DNA from 4 places in the Anaerobacillus sp. QJM3NY_17 genome. Region 3 is predicted to be linked to each of the others. Evidence: riboswitches for the same ligand, from Rfam matches in the RefSeq annotation. Region 3 holds a riboswitch; each other region holds the start of a gene.
The links. Region 3 has a riboswitch for cyclic di-GMP ahead of AC0VYV_RS11200 (anti-repressor SinI family protein). Riboswitches for the same ligand answer to the same signal wherever they lie in the genome.
Positions count from the first base shown of each region.

Region 1 (6,034 bases), 2.0 Mb from region 3:
TCAGCAGGCCCTTCAGGAGCCAATTACACATATGGTAATGGCCGCGAAGAGCGTACTTGAAAGAACTCCTCCAGAGCTTTCAGCAGATATTATTGACCGTGGTGTCATCATGACAGGCGGGGGTGCTTTGCTTCACGGTATTGATCAGCTATTCGCTGAAGAGCTAATGGTACCTGTACTCATTGCCGAAGAGCCAATGAGCTGCGTTGCAAAAGGGACAGGCCTCATGCTTGAGCATATTGACAAAATTGCAAAGAAAAAATTAGTCTAAATTAGAACGGAAACTATTCGTAAGGGTGTAATCATAATGGCGAACAACCATGAAAAGGTGAACCAGACCTCAGAGCATAAGGAACTTCCTAATGAAGAGGCCATAAAAACGAATAAGAATAAAGAAATGAAAGAGCGTAAGCCAAGGATCCGGTTAATTCCAATCTGGCTACGCCTTCTTCTCGTTGCCCTATTGCTCGTCGCTTCACTTGTAGCAGGTGCGATGATCGGTTACGGTGTCATTGGAGACGGAAGCCCTGCAGACGTCTTTAAGAAGAGTACATGGGTAAAGATTAGTGATATCGTCAAAAAAGAAGAGTAACAGTTAGGAGAATGAATTATGTTAGATAGTCAGGACATTAAGAAGATTATCCCGCATCGTTACCCTTTTCTGCTCGTTGATCGAATTCTTGAAGTAGAAGAAGAAGTAAGAGCAGTTGGTATTAAGAACGTAACAGCGAATGAAGAGTTCTTTAATGGACATTTTCCAGATTACCCTGTTATGCCAGGTGTGTTAATCGTTGAAGCACTTGCTCAGGTAGGTGCTGTCGCGATGCTGAAGAAGGAAGATAATCAAGGCAAGCTAGCTTTCTTTACTGGTATTGACAAATGTCGCTTTAAAAAACAGGTTAAACCGGGAGATCAGCTTCGTCTCGAAGTTGAAATCATTCGTATCAAAGGACCGATCGGCAAAGGTAAAGCAACAGCAACAGTGGACGGCGAAGTTGCAGCTGAAGCCGAGATTATGTTTGCATTGAAGTAGGACAAGCAAACCCCTATTTCCGTAATTTATACGGAAATAGGGGTTTTTTGGAGTGTGAAGTTCACTTTAGTAGAGGCTCGATGATGACTCAAATGTTGATGTAATGTTAAACGATCATAGAGACTATGTAAATTCTAACAAATACCCTTTTTTACCTGCTATGATTTACTCAACCGCTCCATAGCGGTAAAACTTATCGAGTTCAGGGAGGAATTTTGGAAATGAATAACAAGAAATTCATGCTCAAAATTGCAACTTCGTTAGTAGCTGTAATGTTAATCACAGCGTGTAACAGCGGTGAAAATGATTCTGAGAACGGCAATAACTCTATGAACAATGGAGCCAACACCGAAGAGCCAGCGGCTAACGAAAACTCTGAGAACTCTGCTGAATAAGAACTTTCTCTCCTGTCCTTCGTGGACAGGAGTTTCTTATTTCAATAGCAATTCGATTTTAAGTAGTTGTTTTATTCATCATTGCCATGATGGAGTTGCCACTTCTTAAACTCTAAATAGTCTGCGAAATCTTTTTTTGTAATACCTGAGCGCATCGCTTCTTCGATTAATTCTTTCCACTCCGTGTCGAGTGCCGGCTCCTCGTGATCTTCTTCTAATATGAACACTTCAATAGGAACCTTTAATTCTGCCGCTATTTTTTCAAGAAATTGAATAGAAGGATTAGCCTGTTGATTTCGTTCAATCGAACTTAAATAAGATTTGGCAACCCCTGCCCGTTTAGCGAGTTCAGTTAAAGACAGTCCCATACGATTCCGATAAAGTTTAATTTTTTCCCCTATCATCCCTTTACCTCGACTTTATCATTATTTATTGTGTTAATTTTATCAAGAACAATTTGTTCTGTAAACAGAACAAATGTCGTGTTTTTATATTAATTTTCTAAAAGTCTCTTTGAACAAAATAATTAAAATTTAAGAACGAGAGAGTATTTGGTAGGATATAGAAGATTATAAGCTGGTAACAGCCTTATATAAAGAATTTTCAGTCTTTTTAATCTTCCAAAATAAGACTATATTAGATGTACATTCTAAATAAAGAACAAAACGTTCTTTATTAATGTCGTTTATTGCTGAATTATATAAGGGGGATGGGGAATGAAAACGTATACTGACGAAAAATTGGATCAGGAATGGGTGACCCTTATTTCAATTGCAAGAAGAATGGGATTATCTAAGGAGGAAGTGAAGGATTTTCTAATCAATTCCTCAAAAAAATAAGGAGGAATGATGGTGATCAAATTAGGGGAAGGGACTTTTGTCTCTTATATTTTAGGGAAGAGGATTAAAATCATTGCGGTTGATAAACAGATCGCCAAACTCTACATCAATGACGAATATAAAGGGAAGTGCGATTTATCTTTTATTCTAGAGAAAATCCACGGACTTGAAAATAAAGAACAAGACATCAAAGGAATAATCCGAGATGAACAGAAAATGTACGATGAACTTAGGGAGGTTATACAAAACCAAAATATATCGTCTCATTATGAATAAAGGGAAAACGTAGGAGCAGTTTTTTGTTATTTATTTAGCATGGATTAACGCTCTTGATGGATTTATCACATATTGTGGAGTTCAAAATGGATGGATCGGAGAAGTGAATCCATTAATGCGAATGCTATTTCAAATGGATCCACTTGTTATCCTAATGTATAAATAGGTTTGTCTCTTTTTTTGATCGCCTTACTTTTAAAATTTCATCACTTTAAATCCGGTTTAATACGGATTTTATTAATCGTGGTGGCTTCAACATTATATTCTTTCATATTGTGTATCCACGGCTATTGGGTATATATCCTGTTAACTAAATAGATAAGAGCCTACTGGAAGATGTCGGCTCTTAAAAAAAACAATTTATTGATCAGACCCCTGTTTGGCACGCCACTTATTAAACTCCAGAAACTCCCTGAACTGGTCCTTACTTATACCAGACTCCATTGCTTCTTTAACGATCTTTTTCCATTCCGAGTCTAACTCACTCTGATGAATAGGATCATCTCCCTGAAGTAGTACCTCTACCGAAACATCAAGAACATTAGATATTTTATCTAGGAATTGGATAGAGGGATTTGATTGTATATTTCGTTCAATTGAACTCAGATATGACTTGGCCACATTCGCACGTTCCGCTAATTCTGAAAGAGATAACCCTTTGCGTAAACGATACTTCTTTACTTCTTCACCTATCACGTGTATCCCTCCGATGCTTCGACAAAATTCTTTGATTGTATGTAATTATACCAGTATGTTATTGTTCCGTAAATAGAACGAAAGCGGCATCCGTTCCGCCGCTTTCGTTCAGGTTACATTCCCTCATTTTTGAGAAACGCTTTGATTTCAGAAATTTTGATGCCCAATTCCTTCGCTTCTTTCATTAATTTAATCCATTCCTCGTCCAGATTTTCTTCCGTATGTACGCCCATGTAACTCCTCCTTAAACTCTTTCCAGGTAGTTCAGCCATCATAGAAGCCTTCTATCAAGAAGCTTCCTTAGATCTGTTTACTTTGCGCCCACTTTTTTTCAAAAATGGTTGCCCTTTTCTGGAGGATACTTTGTACGATCCATCATATATTTATGAAAATCCTACTATTATAATAGGCCATTAAACCTACGAAATGTGTTGTAATTTGTAAAAAATATCAAAAATATATGACTTTTTTTGTAAATAAATAGCTTTTTTTAAATTTGGTGTTAGGAAAATACATACATCCACTTGAGATGGTCAAAATAGGACTATTACAACGATGGAGGTTTTTCTATGAAAAAGTGGATGATGTTACTGATGACGATGTTTCTTTCCCTGAGTATTGCGGCTTGTTCGAATGCAAATGAAGAAGAAGGACCGGTAGAAGATCCCGAAATGCAAGAAGATACACCAGAAGATGAAGAGAATGTTAACGAAGACGATGGAACGATTGATCAGGAAGACGATGATACAATGAATAAGGATGGTTCAGAAGAAGGCGATAAAGATGAAGATGGTAACATGGATGAAGGGGACATGGACGACACTGAAAAGCAACCGAATGATGAAACTGAAAACCAGCAATAGGGACCTTAACGGGTCTCTTTTTTTATATAAAATTGTCTAAAAAGTAGGTGGACGGGAATAGTCAGAAAAAAGGAGAGTGCTAAATATGAAGAAGGTAGCCGTTATAACAGGTGGTGGATCTGGCATTGGAGAAGCCGCAGCTAAACGCTTTGCAAAAGAAGGCGTTCGAGTTTGCTTATTTGATTTGAAGGAAAGTCGAGCAGAACAAGTGAAGGAGTCGATCGTAAAAAACGGCGGAGAGGCGTTTGTCCTTAATGTGGATGTGGCCGATGAAGAACGAGTTACATATGGTTTGAAGCAAGTTGTTAACAAATGGGGACGCATTGATATTCTGTTTAACAATGCAGGAATTAATGGCACACTGAATCCGATTGAAGAAATGAAGGTTGATGAGTGGGATCAGACGATTGAGACAAATTTAAGAAGTACTTTTCTAATGGTGAAACATACAATCCCTTATATGAAAGAAGATGGAGGGAGTATCATTATTACTAGTTCCATAAATGGGAATCGGACTTTTTCGAACTTCGGTATGTCTGCTTATAGTACTTCAAAAGCAGGACAGGTAGCCTTTATGAAAATGGCTGCTCTTGAACTAGCTCAATATCACATTCGCGTAAACGCCATTTGCCCTGGGGCAATCGATACGAACATTGATCAAAACACAGACAAAAAAGATGGTGTAGAAGAAATTGAAATTCCAGTAGAATATCCTGAAGGAAGTCATCCGCTTGAGCAAAAACCAGGTTCGTCACAACAGGTGGCAGACGTCGTTTACTTTCTAACTTCTGATGCATCCAGTCATGTAACAGGGACAGAGTTGTATGTAGATGGGGCGGAATCGCTGCTATAATGACTTGCTGCTCGGGTTTCTTATTGACGACGCTCATTTGTCAGCTTATCGTTTAGGGTGAGGTGAAGCAGATGTTTACTAAAGTGCACCATGTTGCGATTATTTGCGGAGATTACGAAAAATCAAAAAAGTTCTATGTAGACACACTCGGTCTTAAGGTTATCGAGGAAACTTACAGAGAAGAACGAAATTCATACAAACTTGATCTTGCCGTCGGAGATCATACAAGAATTGAATTATTTTCATTCCCGAATGCGCCAGAAAGACCAAGCTATCCTGAAGCAAAGGGACTAAGACATATCGCTTTTGAAGTATTAGACCTTGATAAGGCCGTTAATCATCTAACAGAAAGAGGAGTATCTTCTATTGAAGATGTAAGAGTGGATGAGCTCACAATGAAGCGGTTCACTTTTTTCAATGATCCGGATGGTCTACCGATCGAGCTGTGCGAAAAATAATGAAATTTTCTAAAAATAAGTTGATTACTTCCAAATCCTGTGGCAAAATAGATCGTGAAAGCGTTTGCTTAGATTTGGAACAGTTAGCTTATTTTTTTATTTATAACTGCAAACGGTTTCCTAAAATTTACGGTTTTGTGCAAACGGTTTCACTAATCGTATTTTCAAGGGGGAAAAGGATGAAAAGGGGTAATCGAAGGAGATTTTCACTGTCACTCGTCGTCGTTCTGTTGATTCAATTGCTTGCTGGAGCTATTCCTGGAGCAGTGAAAGCGGCAGCAGTTAGTCCTCTCATAGACGGATCATCAGCTACGTTTATTTATGAAGGAGAAGGGAGCGAAGAATCGGTCCTTGTTGCAGGTGATTTTACAAATTGGCAGGAAGGGGCACTTCCACTCGAGAAGGTAGATGACGTCTGGGAGTTAACGATAGATGGTCTATCCGATGGACTTCATCAGTACAAATTTATCGTGGGAGATGAATGGATGAAAGATCCTTTAAATCCAAATGGTGGCGATAATAGTACCTTTACGATTGGCGAGGTGACAGACGAACGAATTGTCACCCTTGTTGGCGATTTGCAGGACGAGCTCGGTGCTTCAAAGGAATGGGATCCAACAG
Region 1 covers NZ_CM149685.1:4,081,674-4,087,707, reverse strand. The annotation lists gene mreB (rod shape-determining protein) at 1-271, shown strand, start outside; gene AC0VYV_RS20840 (DNA-directed RNA polymerase subunit beta) at 308-592, shown strand; gene fabZ (3-hydroxyacyl-ACP dehydratase FabZ) at 611-1,033, shown strand; gene AC0VYV_RS20830 (hypothetical protein) at 1,255-1,428, shown strand; gene AC0VYV_RS20825 (helix-turn-helix domain-containing protein) at 1,500-1,832, opposite strand; gene AC0VYV_RS20820 (anti-repressor SinI family protein) at 2,145-2,267, shown strand; gene AC0VYV_RS20815 (hypothetical protein) at 2,280-2,543, shown strand; gene AC0VYV_RS20810 (DUF5658 family protein) at 2,572-2,709, shown strand; gene AC0VYV_RS20805 (helix-turn-helix domain-containing protein) at 2,904-3,239, opposite strand; gene AC0VYV_RS20800 (anti-repressor SinI family protein) at 3,353-3,472, opposite strand; cyclic di-GMP riboswitch class I at 3,495-3,595, opposite strand; gene AC0VYV_RS20795 (hypothetical protein) at 3,809-4,102, shown strand; gene AC0VYV_RS20790 (SDR family oxidoreductase) at 4,188-4,955, shown strand; gene gloA2 (SMU1112c/YaeR family gloxylase I-like metalloprotein) at 5,027-5,413, shown strand; gene AC0VYV_RS20780 (alpha amylase N-terminal ig-like domain-containing protein) at 5,593-6,034, shown strand, end outside.
Region 1: it holds a riboswitch for cyclic di-GMP, as region 3 does, so the genes downstream of both, AC0VYV_RS20800 (anti-repressor SinI family protein) here and AC0VYV_RS11200 (anti-repressor SinI family protein) in region 3, are expected to answer to the same signal.

Region 2 (6,034 bases), 1.7 Mb from region 3:
AATTTCCTTCTGTATACTCATCAAAAGTTGTTAGGACTTGATCCTCGTGAACTTCTAGAACATCTGCAGCGGCTTCCTTAGGAAGATTACCTTCTGTAGCTGTATCAAGGAACGTGGAGAATTCTTCAACAAATTCGTCTACTTCAGCTTCAGCTTCTTTACGAAGTTCTGCATCATCTTCGGTTGCTGCTTTTACGAAATCAGCGGAGTAATCATTGTGACCTCGAAAGATATCTTCAAATTGTGCAGCGGCTTCATCGCCATAGACAGATGCAATCGCTGGTGTCATATCAGCTGCGTTCTGATCTAGGGCTTCAGTTACTTCTTCTGCATCCTCTGTACCGTCATATGATTTCGTCATGGATGAAACAGCTAGTACAAAATGTTCAGATAAGAGCTGGTCAAGTGTTGCGCGTAGATCTGAAGCAGGCGTTTTGGCTGTTGGCTCAGCTGCCGCTGCCCCAGCAACTGTTGGGAATAATAAGGTTAGGCCTAATGCAGGAACCATTAATTTCTTGAATGCTTTTTTCATGTTCATTTTACTTTTCACTCTCCTCGATTTTTTTATCGTTTATTTGGATTACACATAGCTAACGTTCAAAGTGAATAGGTGGATCATTTTTTTATAAACTTTTTAATAAAGTTTTTTAAAATGGTAAAAACACTAATTTTAATATTCTAAAAACAATTGGTTGAACTACCTAATTTGTGGTAGTATTAAACTTCTGTCTGATTCAGAGACAAATCTCATAAGGAGGTAACTGATCTTGGACAATAAGACTCAAAGTGCCTATCGGAAAGAGAAGCAGCAACTCGATCAAATCGCTGCGGAGATTACAAAACAGCGGCAGGTGTTGGAGAACTACCCCAGGTATTCTGGCGATAATGTAACAGAACAAGTTCTTGAGAGCATTCGAGAGGAGAATCGTCAATCTCTTGTCATAGCTTCAAAAGAACCATACTTCGCACGAATGGATTTTCAAGAGGATGAGAAGGAATCACATTCGTATTATATTGGGAAAGTTGGCGTAGCACATGGAGATTCACAGGATTCTCTGGTTGTAGACTGGAGAGCTCCTGTTGCGAGTATGTTCTATGCATTTACAGGGCCAGAAGAGAATGTCTATTATGTATCGCCTGATGGCGTCATCGAAGGGAATATAGAGCTGAAGCGAAATATTGTGATTCGAGATAAAGAACTTCAGCGAGTCGTAGACACCTATGTAGAAGGTAGCGATGATTTAAGTGGCTCAGATGAATTTCTTCTATATCGTCTGAGTGAAAATAAAGATAACCGTCTCCGTGACATCGTATCAACAATACAAACAAAGCAAAATGATATTATTCGTGCTGAGCGATCGACGCCACTTATCATACAAGGAGCAGCAGGAAGTGGTAAGACAACGGTTGCGCTTCATCGATTAGCTTTCTTACTATATGAATACAGAGATACCATTCAAGCGGGTAACATGATTATCTTTGCACCGAATAGGATGTTTCTTGATTATATTTCAGGTGTCCTTCCGGAACTAGGCGTAGGGGGAATTCAACAATCAACCTTCACGGATTGGACAATAAAAACGATTGAAGAAAAGATTACGATTGATTCATCTGGACACGACCTCAGAAAGTGGTTTGGGAAGAGTCGATTCGATTTTTCAATTGCAGAAGGAAGAGTAAAAGGATCACTGGCATTTAAAGAATGGATTGATCAAGCTATACATCGTTATAGCAACTCAGTCGGTCCGGTTGGCTCCTTTCACCCATTTGAAAGAAGAGAGCTTTCAGAAACGAAGATCAAACAATGGTTAAAAGACCTTTCTGCATATCCTGTTGGACGTAAACGCGATATGATGATGAATCGATTTAAAATTTGGATAAAAGATGAGATCAAATCGGTAGAGGGAGCCCATTTAAAGAAAGAATATCGCAAACTAGCAAACGATCAGCTGAAGAATTATTTTAAAACATGGCCGAAGCAAACTGCTCTTTCGTTCTATCAATCACTCTTTCAATCGAATGTTCCTAGCTACATAACACAGTCAGAAAGAGCAGATGTTATAAATGAAGAACTTGTGATGGAAACGGCAAAGCGATTAAAAAAGAAGAAGTTATCGCCGGATGACCTTGCTCCTCTCCTTTACATTCAATTTCAATTAAACGGTATTGATAAAGAACATAGGTTTCAGCATATTGTAATTGACGAAGCTCAGGACTTTTCACCTTTTCAACTGGCGCTTCTGAAAGATGTGAATCGAAGTCAATCTTTTACAATATTAGGGGATTTGGCACAGGGCATTCATTCATATAAGGGCATTCATAACTGGGAAGAATTTAGGGTGCTTTTTAACGGTAAAGAAATTTATATGGAACTTGAACAAAGTTATCGATCGACTTTAGAAATTATTGAATTTGCGAATGAAGTGATAGCTCATGCGGATATACCGGTTCAACCGGCTGTGCCTGTTTTTCGAAGTGGGAAGAAAGTCGAAATAAGCAAAATAGATAAGAAGAGGCATGTTAGTAGCTTGATAAAATCAGCTAAAGAAATGCAAGAGAGAGGTATGAATACAGTAGCGATTGTTGGTAGGAGCGAAGAGGAATGTCGTGATTTGTATGGCAATCTTAGTAGGTATGATGAGAAGTTGCATCTTATTACTGCGAATGATCGATCTTATGAAGGGGGACTATCAATTGTGCCAATCTATCTTACTAAAGGATTAGAATTCGATGGAGTTATATTGGCAAATGCTAACGAAGATAATTATAGTCCACATGCAACAGATGCGAAATTACTATATGTAGGATGTACAAGAGCATTGCATGAATTAAAACTCTTTTATATTGATACTCCTTCACAATTGCTACCAGTTTAATCAAACGTTTGTTTAAAGGTTACCTTTGTTATTTCATACCATGAAATGAGCGATTGTTAGTACATTCAAGTATTAGCACCATTGAGCATTTACTTCACACACTCTACAAAAAAAGCTAAACTCTTTATTATTTATTGCCGATAATAAAAGTAGTTGGAATATAAAACTGAAAAAGGCAAACCTGTTGAAAAGCAGGGACGCAAAGTTATGGGCCAGCCCGCATGAATGCGAATGGTTGCCAAACCGCCAGGCTCCTTTTTGAGCTCTGGGTTGAAAAAAAGGAGAGCGTACATGTGAAGAATGTATCGGTTGCTGTTGGAATTCTCTTTTTTATACTGGGCTTTTTTGTGCAGATAATGGTTTTGCCTGAGGGGAAAGCTGAGGCGATAGAAATGGACACTTCTCTTGCTACATGGATTTGGAACACAAGGGACATTGAAACGAAATCAAATGAGATCCTTCAGTTTATGGAGGAGAAACAAGTAACCGATGCTTACTTGCAAATAAATCGTTCAGTAATGGCATCTTCTTATGAATCATTTATTGGAAATGCGACATCCAAAGGTATTCGTGTACATGCTCTAGATGGGGCACCAAATTGGGCTACAAGAAATGGTGCTACATATCAGGCGAACTTATTTAACTGGTTGGATTCCTATCAAGCTAATGCGACAGAGAATCAAAAGTTTAGTGGTGTTCATCTTGATATAGAACCTTATCTTCATTCTGGCTGGACGAATAGTTATCAAAAAACGATTGCTTTCTATCAAGACCGTTTATCAGATGGAAAAACTCGTGCGATGAGTCTTGGATTATCGTTTGGTGTCGACACTCCTTTTTGGTTTGACGAACAATCTTACAACAATCGGTATGGATCGGGCAATTTAGCTGAGTGGATTATTCAAACGGCGGATGTGACTACATTAATGGCTTACCGTGATCGTGCTGATGGTGCAAATGGAATTGTTGCTCTTATTAGCAATGAGATAGCTTTAGCTGAAAAATATGGCAAGAAAATCTCCGTTGGTGTAGAGACAGGGCAAACGTCAGAAGCTTCCTACATTTCATTCTTTGAAGAGGGAGAAGCAGTCATGATAAAGGAACTTCTCAAAGTAAAGACTGCATATGAGCATTCCTCTTCAGTACAAGGTTTTTCCATACATTACCTTGATAGTTGGATGGCGTTAAAACAATAATAAAGATGAACCCCCGGACTGAAAATCAGCCGGGGGTTATTTTTATGAATTCAGCTTACGATAAAATCGATTTGACGCGACCAACCTGTCCATCTTCAAGACGTACTTTGATACCATGCGGATGGGTGGGGGATTTAGTCAGGATATCTTTTACAACACCTCTTGTCGTTTTCCCTGAACGCTGATCTTGTTTCAAGACGATATCTACAGTTTTCCCTGGTTCTATATTACTTCTGTTCTGTCCGTTCATCAGTAACCTCTTTCTCTGTCGCTTCGTTATGCTGCTCCTCAGGCAACGGATCGACAGTATGTTTGACACTGTATCCTTTTGATACAGCCATTCCAAAAGCAGCGGCAATGACAATCGTCATAATGACAACGACGATGACTGTTATCGTAATAACCATTCCCGAACTCCTTTCCGTGATGTCTGCTTTCACTTTACCATGATTATCGCGGTTAAGATAGAACATGATCTGACGAGGGTTGTCATATAGCTTAATCTGTCTAAGTCGCTGGTCCTATATAAATATATAGCTTTAGCTCATTATGGAGGCTTTGGTAAGCAGGTAGAATCAAAGTATGAAAGGAGGCGATTATGATGAAGAAAGCAGGTTTGCTGTTACTTGGAATCATCGCTGCGATTGTATTGCTGTCGAATCTTGGTTCATTAGTAGGTATGATGATTAGCCTTGTCATCCTCTACATTGCATTTAAGAAGTTTATTCAGGCAGATTCAACAACTGGTAAAGTCATCTGGGGGATCTTAGGATTCATCGGTTTAAGTACTGCCGTGGCGAATATGCCAGCTATTCTTGGTCTCGTAGCTATCTACATTCTTTATGTCGTTTATAAAAAGTGGGATGGAGCAAGTTACGATAAGAAAGACAATGACCCATTCACAAATTTTGAAAAGCAATGGGATGAACTGAAGAAAAGTTAATCAAGCAAAGGAGAGAATGGACATGCCAAATTTACTTAATCGCATCAAAAACTCAATTGAAGCTGATTTTCATAGCATCCTTGACCAGAAGGAGGAGAAAAATCCAATTTCCCTTTTAAATCACTATTTAAGACAGTGTGAAAGAGAAGTGGAAAAGGCGAGAAAACTTGTCGAGCGGCAGTCAACGCTACTTTTAGAATTCAGAAGAGAATTAGATAAAGCGCGAAGAAATGCTGAGAAACGCGCTGGACAAGCTGTTTTAGCAAATGAAGCAGGCGAGGCTGAGCTGTATGAGTTCGCAAAACAAGAGCAGTTGCAATATGAAGAAAGAGCTAACCACTTATCACAATTGATGGATGAGGCAGATCTTGAACTTAAACGTCTTGAACAAAAGTACGAGAAAATGAAGCATAAGCTTAAAGATATGTCGATTAAGCGAATGGAATTAATGGGGAAAGAGAATAGTGTGAGGGCTCATCATAAGATGGATTTGGTTCTGGAAGAAAGGAATCTAGATCAACCATTTAATCGTTTTGATGAGATGGAGAGTTATATTGAGCAACTTGAGAAGAAAGTGAATAGAGATTACGATATGTCTACTATTGATACAAAGTTCCACTTACTTGAGAAAAAGGCGAAAAAACAAGAAACCAATTCAAATTCTTAGAGAAATAGTGGTATTCTAAAAGAGGCGCGTGCGCCTTTTTTAGTCATGAGTATAAAAGGTGCAATGACGATAAATGAGGGATGAATGGAGGGACGCTAGTGTGGAAAAATAGACATATTGACACTGTTAATGGACTTCTAATAATTGGAGTTATTCTTATCCTATTAGAAGTTTCTTTAAATGGCGGCCTCCTGTTCTTATTAATTCTTTCCGCTGCATTTGTTTATATGGGGAGAAAACGTCTTCCACGAACTTCAGGAAAAGTTTTTCTTGGACTCGGTATCTTTTTCTTTCTAACGACCGTTATGAATATGGTAGTCGTGAAGTTTTTTCTTCTTGTTCTATTAGTCTA
Region 2 covers NZ_CM149685.1:422,072-428,105, forward strand. The annotation lists gene AC0VYV_RS02255 (globin family protein) at 1-532, opposite strand, end outside; gene AC0VYV_RS02260 (HelD family protein) at 768-2,876, shown strand; cyclic di-GMP riboswitch class I at 3,041-3,127, shown strand; gene AC0VYV_RS02265 (amidase) at 3,170-4,072, shown strand; gene AC0VYV_RS02270 (YwbE family protein) at 4,128-4,322, opposite strand; gene ytzI (YtzI protein) at 4,300-4,479, opposite strand; gene AC0VYV_RS02280 (lmo0954 family membrane protein) at 4,674-5,015, shown strand; gene AC0VYV_RS02285 (PspA/IM30 family protein) at 5,038-5,682, shown strand; gene liaF (cell wall-active antibiotics response protein LiaF) at 5,781-6,034, shown strand, end outside.
Region 2: it holds a riboswitch for cyclic di-GMP, as region 3 does, so the genes downstream of both, AC0VYV_RS02265 (amidase) here and AC0VYV_RS11200 (anti-repressor SinI family protein) in region 3, are expected to answer to the same signal.

Region 3 (6,034 bases):
CTTCACCAAGTTGCTGATTTAGTAGAAATCGGATTGAATCACGAGCAACAGCATCAAGAGCTTTTAATGACAGACATTAAATATAATTTTTCTATTAATCCATTGAAACCCGTCTACCGTTCACTTGAAGTTAATTTTAAAGAAAAAGCTACACCATTAGAGTGGATCTCATTTGAGGGAGGGCTGATTGAAACGGGTGTAAATGAAGATGATGGTTTTTCCTTTGATAATGAACGTCCAATACATAAATCTTGGCTTGAGCCATTTAAGTTAGCGACTAGAACAGTAACGAACGGGGAATATCTTGCGTTTATTAAAGCTGGTGGTTATAAAGAAGCGACATACTGGTTATCAGATGGTTGGGCAACAGTAAAGAAAGAAAATTGGCAAGCACCGTTGCATTGGGTTGAAAAGGATGGGGAGTGGTATACCTTTACGCTTCATGGGTTAGTTCCACTAAATTTAGAAGAACCTGTTACACATATTAGCTACTACGAAGCTGAAGCATATGCAAGCTTTGTAGGTAAAAGACTTCCTTCTGAGTCCGAATGGGAACTTGCAGTTCGCGATCAGCCGATTGCAGGTAATTTTGTTGAAGATGGCATCTATCATCCCGTTGCATCGGTCAAGGAAAATGAAGGTATAATTAAAAAAGCCTATGGAGATGTGTGGGAATGGACGAAAAGTCCTTATATGCCTTACCCAGGTAATAAACCGCTTGACGGGGCGTTGGGTGAGTATAATGCAAAATTCATGAGCAGTCAGATGATTCTAAGAGGCGGATCATGTGTTACCTCCGTAACTCATATTCGCCCGACCTATCGAAATTTCTTTGGTCCAGATAAACGCTGGCAGTTTACCGGCATTCGTCTTGCAGATGATGAGCTATGATAAAAACTTCGCCAAGTATTCAGCTAGTTGATCTTTTACCAGAACAATCTGATCGACTTCAAGAAGTTTTAAAGGGATTGACAGCTCCTAATAAGAAGCTTGAGCCTAAATTTCTTTATGATCAATATGGATCTGAGCTATTTGAAGAAATCACACAGCTAGAAGAATATTATCCGACTCGAACGGAACTTGGAATAATGGAAGAGTCTCTTGATGATATTCTTGCTTACATTGGCGAAGAATCTAGGGTTATTGAATTTGGAAGTGGGGCAAGTCGCAAAATCAGACTTCTTCTTGAATCTGGATTGATTCAAGAATATAGTCCTATTGATATATCGAAAACATTTTTGAAAGAGTCTGCAGCACAATTGGCATTTGATTATCCTAACATTAAAATTACTGGTATTGTTGCGGATTATACAAATGCCTTTCATCTGCCGGAACATCTGCTTGATCCTTCTAAAAAAAAGACGGTCTTTTTTCCCGGTTCTACAATCGGTAATTTTGAGAAGCAAGAAGCAGAAAGGTTTTTATCAAGAATTTCGAGTACACTATCAAGTAATGATGGATTATTAATTGGAGTTGATCTAAAGAAATCGCCATCTCTTCTGCATCGTGCTTATAATGATAGCAAGGGAGTAACTGCAAAGTTTAATTTAAACATGCTTCGTCATTTGAATCTTTCGTTAGGGGCGAATTTCTCCCTAGATCAGTTTGAGCATTACGCCTATTATAATGCTAATCTGGGAAGGGTTGAGATGCATCTTGTCAGTATGCTAGAGCAAATGGTGACCGTTGGTGATCAACATATCCATTTTGAGAACCATGAAACGATTCATACGGAGAATTCCTATAAATATAGTCTAGAGGAATTTAAACTGTTAGCAGAGAATTCAGGTTTCACATCAATGAAAACATGGACTGATCAAGAACAGCTCTTCAGTTTGCACTATCTTAGTGTGAAATAACGTAAGCTTTCTTACAGACATTCAATGATTATTTCGATATAATTGTTAATGAAGATATAGGTGAAGGAGAGATAATCATGAAGAAGATTGAAACAGCTGATTCTTATCAGTCATTCATTAACAATAATGACGTATCCATTCTAAAATATGAAGCTAACTGGTGCCCGGATTGCAAGCGCCTTGACTTTTTTATTGATGATATAATGAATGCTCATCATGAAAAACAATGGGCTCAAATCGATATTGAACAATTCCCTGAAATTACAGAGGAAAATGATGTTATGGGTATCCCGAGCCTTCTTGTCTATAAAGACGGCAAAAAGATTGGTCACTTGCATAGTGCGAATACCAAAAACCCAGATCAGGTGAAAGAATATTTAAGTCAATTCTAAACAAAAGAGAAGGTTGCGAAGGCAACCTTCTTTTATTTTGTTAGAACATATTCAATGGAGCCGTCGATTAATGAATGAACAAATGCAACTGTATATCCAATGCTAAGGTAAGTAGAAAGTGTCTCACTACAATGGGGATGTAATGGTTCTGTTGGGGCATGAAGACTTTTATACATGGTTTTTACGGTACTAGAGGTGGGTTCACAACGAAGTAGTACAACGTGTTTGCCGCTCCAGGCGGTACTAATATGATTTCTCTGCATATCACTCTTCCTTTGTGAAAAATATATTCAGGGAATACAGTTAGGATATGAGTGAAATCCTAGGATGTTAGAAGTAGAAATGAAAATTTAAAAATATTTTGAATTTTCATCAGATAACTGGTATATTAGTAGCATATAACGTCAAACTTCTCGATAATCGCATTTATTCACTAAAAAGTTGTGTGTTTTGTAAGTTTAAGGTCGGAATGTGTCAGTTCTGAATTCTCCAGACAAGGGCAAACCATCCTAAAGGGTGGGACGCAAAGACACAGGTCTAATGTTGGTTCTCCAACGATGACGGCTGGTCCTCCTGGAAAACCCAAGAAGGAGGAGAAAAGAATGACCATGGCGAAACCTAAGCCTAAGAAGGTACTTGATCAAGAATGGGTTATTCTCATGAGGGCTGCCAGGGAACTTGGATTGAAGAAAGAAGAGGTACAGGCATTCTTAAGACAAGACAAAAACCGACATCTATGAATATACATAAATGAATGACGGCCTTTAAGGTCGTTTTTTTGTGATAAGCTTTGATGAAAGCAAATACGGTGTGAAATGAATAATCCTTGACTTTAGGGCAATATTTTTTGTATCATATGTCATATCAATTGCATACATAAACCATACTAACTATGAAGGATAAATAGTAGTCAGAATAACCTTGACTTTAGCGATTCGGGGACGGTGGAAGCCCGAACGAGGTCTGATGAAACGGCAGTCTGGAGTTACGTTTCTCAAAGTGGATGCCTTATTTGCATCAACTAGGGTGGAACCGCGGGTGCATAAGCTCTCGTCCCTGGACATTTTTTGTCCATGGATTGGGAGCTTTTTATATTGATTGAGAAAAAAGGAGAGAATGACATGACAATTTCAATGGATCAGATCGTTTCAGTATCAAAGCACAGAGGATTTATTTTCCCTGGTTCTGATATTTACGGTGGACTAGCAAATACGTGGGATTATGGACCACTTGGGGTAGAACTTAAGAAAAATATTAAAGATGCATGGTGGAAGAAGTTTGTTCAAGAATCACCTTATAACAGTGGTCTAGATGCCGCCATTCTAATGAATCCAAAAACGTGGGAAGCTTCAGGTCATTTAGGTAATTTCAATGATCCTTTAATTGATTGCAAAAGCTGTAAAACACGTCATCGTGCAGATAAATTAATTGAGGACGCTCTTTCTACTGATGAAGAGGACATGATTGCAGACGGCCTTTCATTTGAAGAAATGGAGCGTTTGATGAAAGAAAATCATATTACTTGCCCTGAGTGTGGCAGTGAAGATTTCACAGAAATTCGTCAATTTGATCTTATGTTTAAAACCCATCAAGGTGTAACTAAATCGAGCACGAGTGAAATTTACCTTCGCCCAGAAACGGCGCAGGGAATCTTCGTAAACTTTAAAAATGTTCAACGCTCTATGCGTAAGAAAGTGCCTTTTGGTATTGCGCAAGTTGGAAAAAGCTTCCGAAATGAAATTACACCAGGTAACTTTACATTCCGTACTCGTGAATTTGAACAAATGGAGCTTGAATTCTTCTGTAAGCCAGGTAACGAATTAGAGTGGCATGAGTATTGGAAAGAGTACTGCAAAAACTGGCTTCTAAATCTTGGTGTAAAAGAAGATAGCATCCGACTGCGTGAGCATGCAGAAGATGAGCTGTCGCATTATAGTAATGCAACAACTGATATCGAGTACAAGTTCCCATTTGGCTGGGGCGAACTTTGGGGTGTTGCTTCACGAACAGATTACGACTTAAAGCAGCATATGGAACATTCCAATGAAGATTTCACTTATCACGATCAACAAACAGGGGAGAAGTATGTGCCTTATTGCATTGAGCCTTCACTTGGTGCTGACCGCGTCACTCTTGCTTTCTTGATTGAAGCATATGAGGAACAGGAGCTTGAAGATGGCACAACTAGAAGTGTGATGCACTTCCATCCAGCGATCGCTCCGTTTAAAGCTGCTGTATTCCCTCTATCTAAGAAGCTTTCTGAAGAAGCGCGTGCTGTTCATGCGGAACTTTCGAAATACTTTATGGTTGATTATGATGAGGCTGGCTCAATTGGTAAACGTTACCGTCGTCATGATGAAGTTGGTACACCGTACGCTATTACATTTGATTTTGATTCTGTTGAAGACCAACAAGTGACGATTCGTGACCGTGACACAATGGAACAAAAGAGAATGCCGATTTCTGAACTGAAAAGCTTTCTTGAAGAAAAAACACAATTTTAATGTAGGAAGCCGCTCAAAATACGAGCGGCTTTTCTTTATAATGAAGAATAACAATGATTCTTATTGATCGTTTACCCACGAGATTAAGCTAACTTGTTGTATAACTAATAAGGAGTGAATAGTAAGTGAAGATTCTATGGGATTTTGATGGCACATTATTTGATACATACCCTGCTTTTACAAAAGTGATGAAAGAATTAGTTTCTAAAGATGTAAAGGAAGAAGATATTTTAAAAGAGCTAAAAGTGTCTTTTCGTCATGCAACGGAAGTGTTTCATTTAACTGAAGAACAAATTAAAACGTTTCGTGAAATGGATAATGCTTTGTCACCAGAAGATAAACCACCATTTCCAGGTTTGAAAACAATCCTTCAAAAAGCTGAATTAAATGTTATTATGACTCATAAACCGCGTGAAGAGGTGATCACGATTTTAAAGTATTTTAATATGGAGCATTATTTCGCTGATCTTGTTGCCAGAGATGATGGATTTCCACGTAAGCCTGATCCTGCTTCCTATCACCATTTGAATAACAAGCATCAGCTTGACCTTGCCGTTGGTGACAGAGTACTCGATATTCTTCCTGCTAAAGAAGTGGGAATGAAAACGTGTTTATTTCAGAATGATTCTTCAGGCGCTGATCTATATGTTACTAATTATGAGGACTTGAAAAACCTGTTATGGCCATCTTCGTAAATAGCTTTTTATGGCCATTTAAAAGTTGAAGTCCTTCATATTCATATGTGATAATACACATATGAATATGAAGGGGATGGTTTTGCCGTGGATAAAAAGCTTCGGTTTATTTTAATTACATTCTTATTAGGTGTTTTTCTAGGCGCGCTTGATTCAGGGATCGTTTCTCCTGCCTTAACAACGCTTATAGAAGATCTTGGCATCGATTTGAAATGGACAGTTTGGGTCGTTACAATCTATACACTTGTTTATGCGGTAAGCATGCCGATTGTTGGAAAACTTGCTGACTTATTTGGAAGAAAGCGTATTTTTCTTGCTGGGATTACATTATTTGCACTAGGTTCCCTTCTTGCGGGATTTAGTCAATCACTGCCTGTTCTATTAGCAGGGAGAGCGATTCAAGCCCTCGGTGGAGGGGGAATCATACCAATAGCGAATGCTGTAATTGGAAGTAGTTTCCCGAAAGAAAAGCGAGGTATGGCCCTTGGTTTAGTTGGTGCTATGTTTGGCGTAGCAACTATACTAGGACCGAACGTAGGGGGGTTCTTCGTTGCACAGCTTAGCTGGCGCTGGATTTTCTTTAT
Region 3 covers NZ_CM149685.1:2,095,421-2,101,454, forward strand. The annotation lists gene egtB (ergothioneine biosynthesis protein EgtB) at 1-891, shown strand, start outside; gene egtD (L-histidine N(alpha)-methyltransferase) at 888-1,859, shown strand; gene AC0VYV_RS11190 (thioredoxin family protein) at 1,937-2,251, shown strand; gene AC0VYV_RS11195 (hypothetical protein) at 2,284-2,514, opposite strand; cyclic di-GMP riboswitch class I at 2,740-2,828, shown strand; gene AC0VYV_RS11200 (anti-repressor SinI family protein) at 2,854-2,991, shown strand; gene AC0VYV_RS11205 (glycine--tRNA ligase) at 3,373-4,755, shown strand; gene AC0VYV_RS11210 (HAD-IA family hydrolase) at 4,881-5,450, shown strand; gene AC0VYV_RS11215 (MFS transporter) at 5,538-6,034, shown strand, end outside.

Region 4 (6,034 bases), 990 kb from region 3:
GGAAATATTTTATTGCTTAATGATGCTTACCTGTGTTTATAGATACTATGATAATAAATTAAAAGACGGACCCAAAAGAACGATCCGCCAATTATATATCTAGTTATTCTGTTTTTTAAAGCAACCGTTCGTAATATAAAGTTAGCCAGACTTTTCTGGTTAACTTTTTTATATGTTCTTACTATAGCGGTGATGGGGGCTGAACGTTGCGCATCTGAGGCTCTATTCCCGTTAGGTAAACAGTTCACTCCCTACTTGTACATACATAAGGCTTAAAATCCAAGCTCCCTTTAACTAACCTTCGAGTTAATCGAAGAAAAGAAGTTTCTCTCTTTTTACATTTCACCATATAATTTCCATATTATCCATTCATTATCTACCGAAATTGAAGTCGATTTCAAGTACTAATTCTGAAGCGTACAATGGATGTCTAAATGATATTCTAAAAATGGTTGAAAGATACAACCAAAACAGCAACACCATGGAAAAGTAAAGAGTCTGATTTAGCTATCAAATCAGACTCTAGAACAGTATATATTTGTATATTTGCAGCTCTAAACAGAACCTGTTATGGCTGCAGGGCATCCTATTCTAGTTGGTTAGTTGAATCGTTAGATGGAGAAATTTAAAATTCTTCATAAGTAGCTGGATCTTGATCATTCAATCGTCCATTTGGTTTCGTTAATTCAGCCATCATCGCCATTTCTGTTTCATTTAAAGAAAAGTCAAAAATAGAGAGGTTCTCAAGCTGACGTTCTGGAGAAGAAGATTTAGGAATCGGGATGGATCCTAATTGATAATGCCAGCGTAAAATCACCTGAGAGACTGATTTGTTATGTTGATTTGCAATTTGACTGATCGTTTCATTTTCTAAAATGTCAGTCACTCGAGCTAGCGGACTCCAGGATTGTGTTTTGATGTTGTTTTGTTGATGAAATCTTCTCTGATCTTCCTGGTTGAAGAAGGGGTGTAGTTCGATTTGATTGATGCTTGGCTTTACGCCGGTTTCCTTTTCCAATTGCTCTAGATGCTCCGGAAGGAAATTACATACGCCAATCGAGCGAATGAGTCCCCATTTCTTAGCGTCAATTAAAGCTTGCCAAGCTTCTGGATAAAGACCTTGTTTAGGGTTCGGCCAGTGAATGAGGTACAAATCGTAATAATCCAGGTTGGCTCTATATAACGACTCTTGAATGGCTGTAACAGCTTTCTTATATTCTTGATAGCGACCTGGTAATTTAGAAGTGACGCGCAGTTCATTTCTAGGAACTGTACTTCGACGAATGGCTTCGCCTACGGTTCCTTCGTTTTCGTAATTGTAAGCTGTATCGATGAGGCGATAGCCAACGTCAATCGCACTATTAATAGCGGTTGCCCCTTCATTTCCATTTAGCAAGTAAGTACCGAAACCGATAGCGGGTAGTGTAAGTCCATCATTCAACGTTAGTTCTGGGATTGATTCCTTCAACAAAGATCATTCCTTTCAATAATAATTAACTTTTTTATCTCACTTTAAATCTACCACTTCCTAAAAAATGCAAACATATGTAAGCGTATTAACAGTAAATTTATTTGTGAAGGGAGATGAAATCAATTAGAATTCATCAAAAAAAGCTTATTGGCCAGTTGTGACCAGATAAGCTTTTTTTATATAGCGTCATGAGAGGCTGTCTCATCAAGTGAAATTGGCGATTTGTTCGTAACACTCCGTACGTGTTTGGGGAGGATTGATGCCTCTTCGGATGATTTCGCTCGTTAACATTTCAATAAAAGCTTCATCTAATTGAAGAGTATACGCATCACAAAATGCAATTAGTAAATCCTTAGTTGATAAGAGTCGCAATCTATTCGCCCTCCCTATTGTATTTGGTTTTGTTTAAACGGTTATTGAATAGCGCTGCTTAATTTTGACGTTTGGCATAATCAAAATAATGAAGCAGAACCTTTTTCCCTTTTAGCCGTTTTTCCAAATAAGAGATAAACAAGGAGGTAGTGGATGGCTCATAGAAGTTATTCCGATGAACGTTAATTTCATGAATGGCTGATTGGTCAGAACGTTTTGGACGATAAGCTCGATCAGACGTCATCGCAATGAAGCTATCGATGACTCGAAGAATCGAAACAAATCGAGGAATTTGCTCATATTGTAATTGATAAGGATAGCCAGTACCATCGCTATTCTCATGATGATTTAGTATAAGAGACGGCTCAATATCAATCTCTGGAAAATCATTAAGTAGCTCTATTCCAAACTCTGGATGCCGCTCGACATACTCTTTCTCATAAAGGGTTAGTGGGCTCTTTTTTTGAAGAATTTCTGTTGGGACAAGTAGTTTACCGATGTCATGTAGCAAAACAGACTCAAGAAAGCGCCGTTTCAACAGTGATCGGAAATTGTAATGCAAACAGAAATCAATAAAGTAGCTCGTAGTTTGTACTGAATGGAGAAAGCTATGAGGGTCGTGACGTCTTAGGAGTTCCATCATTCGCAGTGTGTGTGATGAAAATAAATTAGCGTGCCCGTACAATGTACACTTTTCCATGTTCATTCTCCTTTTTAAGGAGCCGGTTGCACTACTTGCTCCCTATCACTCAAGTGCCCAGGCTAGAATGATAGTTCATCGCATTCTCTTTTTTTGTGGTTCTCTTACTGAGGTATCTTGACATAAGGATATACTTATATAATAAATACCATAAAAAGGTGAATTTGTTAACTGTTTTCTTTGATTTTTCAGTTTTTTTATTTGGAATGCCAATGAAAGGAGATTGAGAAATGAGTTCTGACGTACTAATTGTTGGCGCAGGTCCTACGGGTCTTGTATTAGCACTCCACCTAGCGAAATATGGAGTTTCATTTCGGATCATCGAGAAAAATGAGGGACCCGGAGAAGCATCGCGTGCGCTAATTGTACACGCTAGAACCCTAGAATTTTATAACCAAATGGGCTTCGCGGAAGAAGTCATCCACCGGGGGATTAAATTGAAGTCTATCCAATTTCGAGAAGGAATGAAAGCAAAAGCCAACATCAATTTTCACGATCTTGGAAAAGGATTAAGTCCTTTCCCATTTGCCCTAAGCTATCCGCAAGATGATCACGAGCAGCTGCTAATTAACAAATTAGCCGACGAAGGCGTTGAGGTAGAATGGAAGACAGAGTTGGTTTCATTTATGGATGAAGGGGACCATGTTCAAGCCGTTATTAAAAAAGATAATAAGGAAGAGCGGAGTGAGTTTTCATATATATGCGGGTGTGATGGAGCACACAGTACCGTTCGAAGAGAAGTTGCTTTTGATTTTCCAGGTGGAACGTATGAGGAACTGTTTTTTGTGGCAGATGTTAAAGCGAACACTGGCCAGTTATCTGAAAGTAGTTTAAATGTGTATTTAGATTCTGACACCTTTTACCTGTTCATGCCAGTTAGAAGCACGGGAATGGAGCGGATTATTGGAATAGTTCCTCGCCATTTAACCGATCAAAGCTCAGTTGCGTTCAAGGATTTCCAGTCGCTGATCGAGCAGAGAACAGGCATAACGATTCAGCATGTGAACTGGTTCCAAACGTACAAAGTTCATCATCGCGTTAGCAGTCATTTTAGAAAAGGACGTGCCTTTATTGCCGGAGATGCTGGGCACATTCATAGCCCGGCTGGCGGACAGGGCATGAACACCGGGATTGGGGACGCGGTGAACTTAGCGTGGAAGCTAGCCGCAGTGCTGCTTCAGAAAGCGGATGAAGCTATTCTTGATACGTTTGAAAAGGAGCGCATTGGCTTTGCGAGAACGCTAATCGATACAACAGATCGAGCATTTACTTCTATTATAGGCGATCACATGACGAGCAGATTACTGCGCAAAATCGTTATACCGAACGTGGCTCCATTTGCGCTTCGTTCCTTTTCAATTGCTCGAAAAGCAGCCTTTAGAAGGCTTTCTCAAATCAACATTCATTATCGCGAAAGTCATCTTAGTGATGGTACAGCGGGGGAAGTTCATGGTGGAGATCGCCTGCCATGGATTCAAACAAATTCATGCAATAATTATGGAGCGCTTAAGTCAATGGATTGGCAGCTTCACGTATATGGTCAGGCAAATGAAGCCGTTAAGGATTTTGCCAGGGTATCTGGATATGCTCTATATGAGTTTAGCTTTGAAAAAGCAATGACGAAAAAAGGATTGCAGGAAAATGCGCTGTACCTGATCCGTCCGGATGGTTATGTAGCCTTAGCGGATAGTGAACAGAAAGTGGAAAGATTGAAGCAGTACGTATCAAAATTCAATATTTTATCTTTATATAAGGAGACTTAAGTGCAAAGTTCAGTTATTTTTGTCCTTAAGTCTCCCTGCTTTGTTTAGACATTGTGATGAAAATATCGGTAATCACTTTTGCTACATATATAACGAATAAGTAAGCCCCTAATAAAACAAACCAATTCGTGTATAACTTAAAGAGGTCGAGCCAAATTAAAATCGGTTTGAAAATAAATGTGAATCCTAAAGCAGAAAGCGTGCCATATAACCAATAGTTTTTCTTATGTGATAAGCACCACTGATAAAGCAAAATAAAGTATACAGGGACAAGAGCCCCATCGATACTAATGCTTGCAGGTAATTGCGGAATCGCAATATAAGGGTAGTCCCACCAGGATTTACGAACACCTAATGCATCCACATAAGCAGCTATGACGTGAACGGAATACCCAAAAAATCCAAGCAGAAAAATGTTGCGCCGATCGATTCGAAAATAAAGAACCACAAGCGGCACTAAGATGAACGCTAAAATAAGCCAGAACTGCCAGGTTGTATAGTCAGAATAACTTTGCCAATAATGATTCGCTTTCTCTTCAAGCTCTCTTCGCAACGATACAAGTTGATCAAACTGCTGTTGTCGATCCATGATGAACACCACCTTTAGGGATAGTATTCATCGGACAAATAGTTGTTATTACGATTTTCAGAAAAATTTTTATGGCAAGCACTTAACAGTGAAAGTGGTGATTTTTCTTATTTTTTGTGAAAAATCATTTATGCATAAGGAGTTTGAGTTTTTATAGCGAAATGATTTAGAAGTGGAGTTTCATTATTCTAAAGGGAGTGATCGAATGGTTCAAACGGCGAAGCACGTGTTTGTGAATTTACCAGTCAAGGATCTCGATAAATCCATCGCTTTTTTCTCTGAAATTGGCTTTGAATTTAACCCACAGTTTACAGATGAGAATGCGACGTGCATGGTGATCAATGAAAATACATTTGTTATGTTACTTGTAGAGGAATTCTTCAAGACATTTACGAAGAAGAACCTTACGAACGCCAGAGAATCAACGGAAGTCATAATGGCCCTTTCTGCAGAAAGCAATGATGAGGTGGATCAAATGGTGAATCGTGCGCTTGCAGCTGGAGGTAAAGCTTCGAATGATCCCATCGATCATGGATTCATGTATGCCTGGAGTTTTCAGGACATTGATGGGCACTTGTGGGAAGTGATGCATATGGATGAAAGTGCAATTGAGCAGGGAGAATAGCTTCATAAACCAAAACACCTCATCCGTTAGGGGATGAGGTGTTTCCGTATGCTTTCACTTATTCAGCTACAACAAACTCAAAGTTACCTTCGAATTTCACGTCTTTCCCAAGCAAGAACCCGCCTGTTTCCATCGCTGCATTATACGTCATGCCGTAAGCTTCACGATTCACCTTACCGGAAACGTCAAAACCAGCTACTGTGCTACCGTCAAGTGGGCTTTTGGATTTGCCGTTATATTCGACTGTGAACGTTTCTTCTTTCGTTACGCCTTTAATCGTGAAATCTCCTGTTACATCGTACTCTTCGTCAGATTTCTTAGTAATCGACTTACTTTGGAAGACCATATTTGGGTATTGATCCGCTTCAAAGAAATCGCCAGAGCGAAGATGACCGTCACGATCTTCGTTACCTGTATCGATTGATTTTACAGAGATAGTGACTTTAATGTTTGCGGAAGTCAGGTTATCAAGATCGCCGTTGAAATCGACGTCAAAGTCAGTAAATTCACCTTT
Region 4 covers NZ_CM149685.1:1,103,353-1,109,386, forward strand. The annotation lists gene AC0VYV_RS05960 (STAS domain-containing protein) at 1-20, shown strand, start outside; gene AC0VYV_RS05965 (aldo/keto reductase) at 626-1,468, opposite strand; gene sda (sporulation histidine kinase inhibitor Sda) at 1,676-1,843, opposite strand; gene AC0VYV_RS05975 (HD-GYP domain-containing protein) at 1,902-2,543, opposite strand; cyclic di-GMP riboswitch class II at 2,555-2,638, opposite strand; gene AC0VYV_RS05980 (FAD-dependent oxidoreductase) at 2,774-4,306, shown strand; gene AC0VYV_RS05985 (CBO0543 family protein) at 4,332-4,895, opposite strand; gene AC0VYV_RS05990 (VOC family protein) at 5,101-5,520, shown strand; gene AC0VYV_RS05995 (YceI family protein) at 5,579-6,034, opposite strand, start outside.
Region 4: it holds a riboswitch for cyclic di-GMP, as region 3 does, so the genes downstream of both, AC0VYV_RS05975 (HD-GYP domain-containing protein) here and AC0VYV_RS11200 (anti-repressor SinI family protein) in region 3, are expected to answer to the same signal.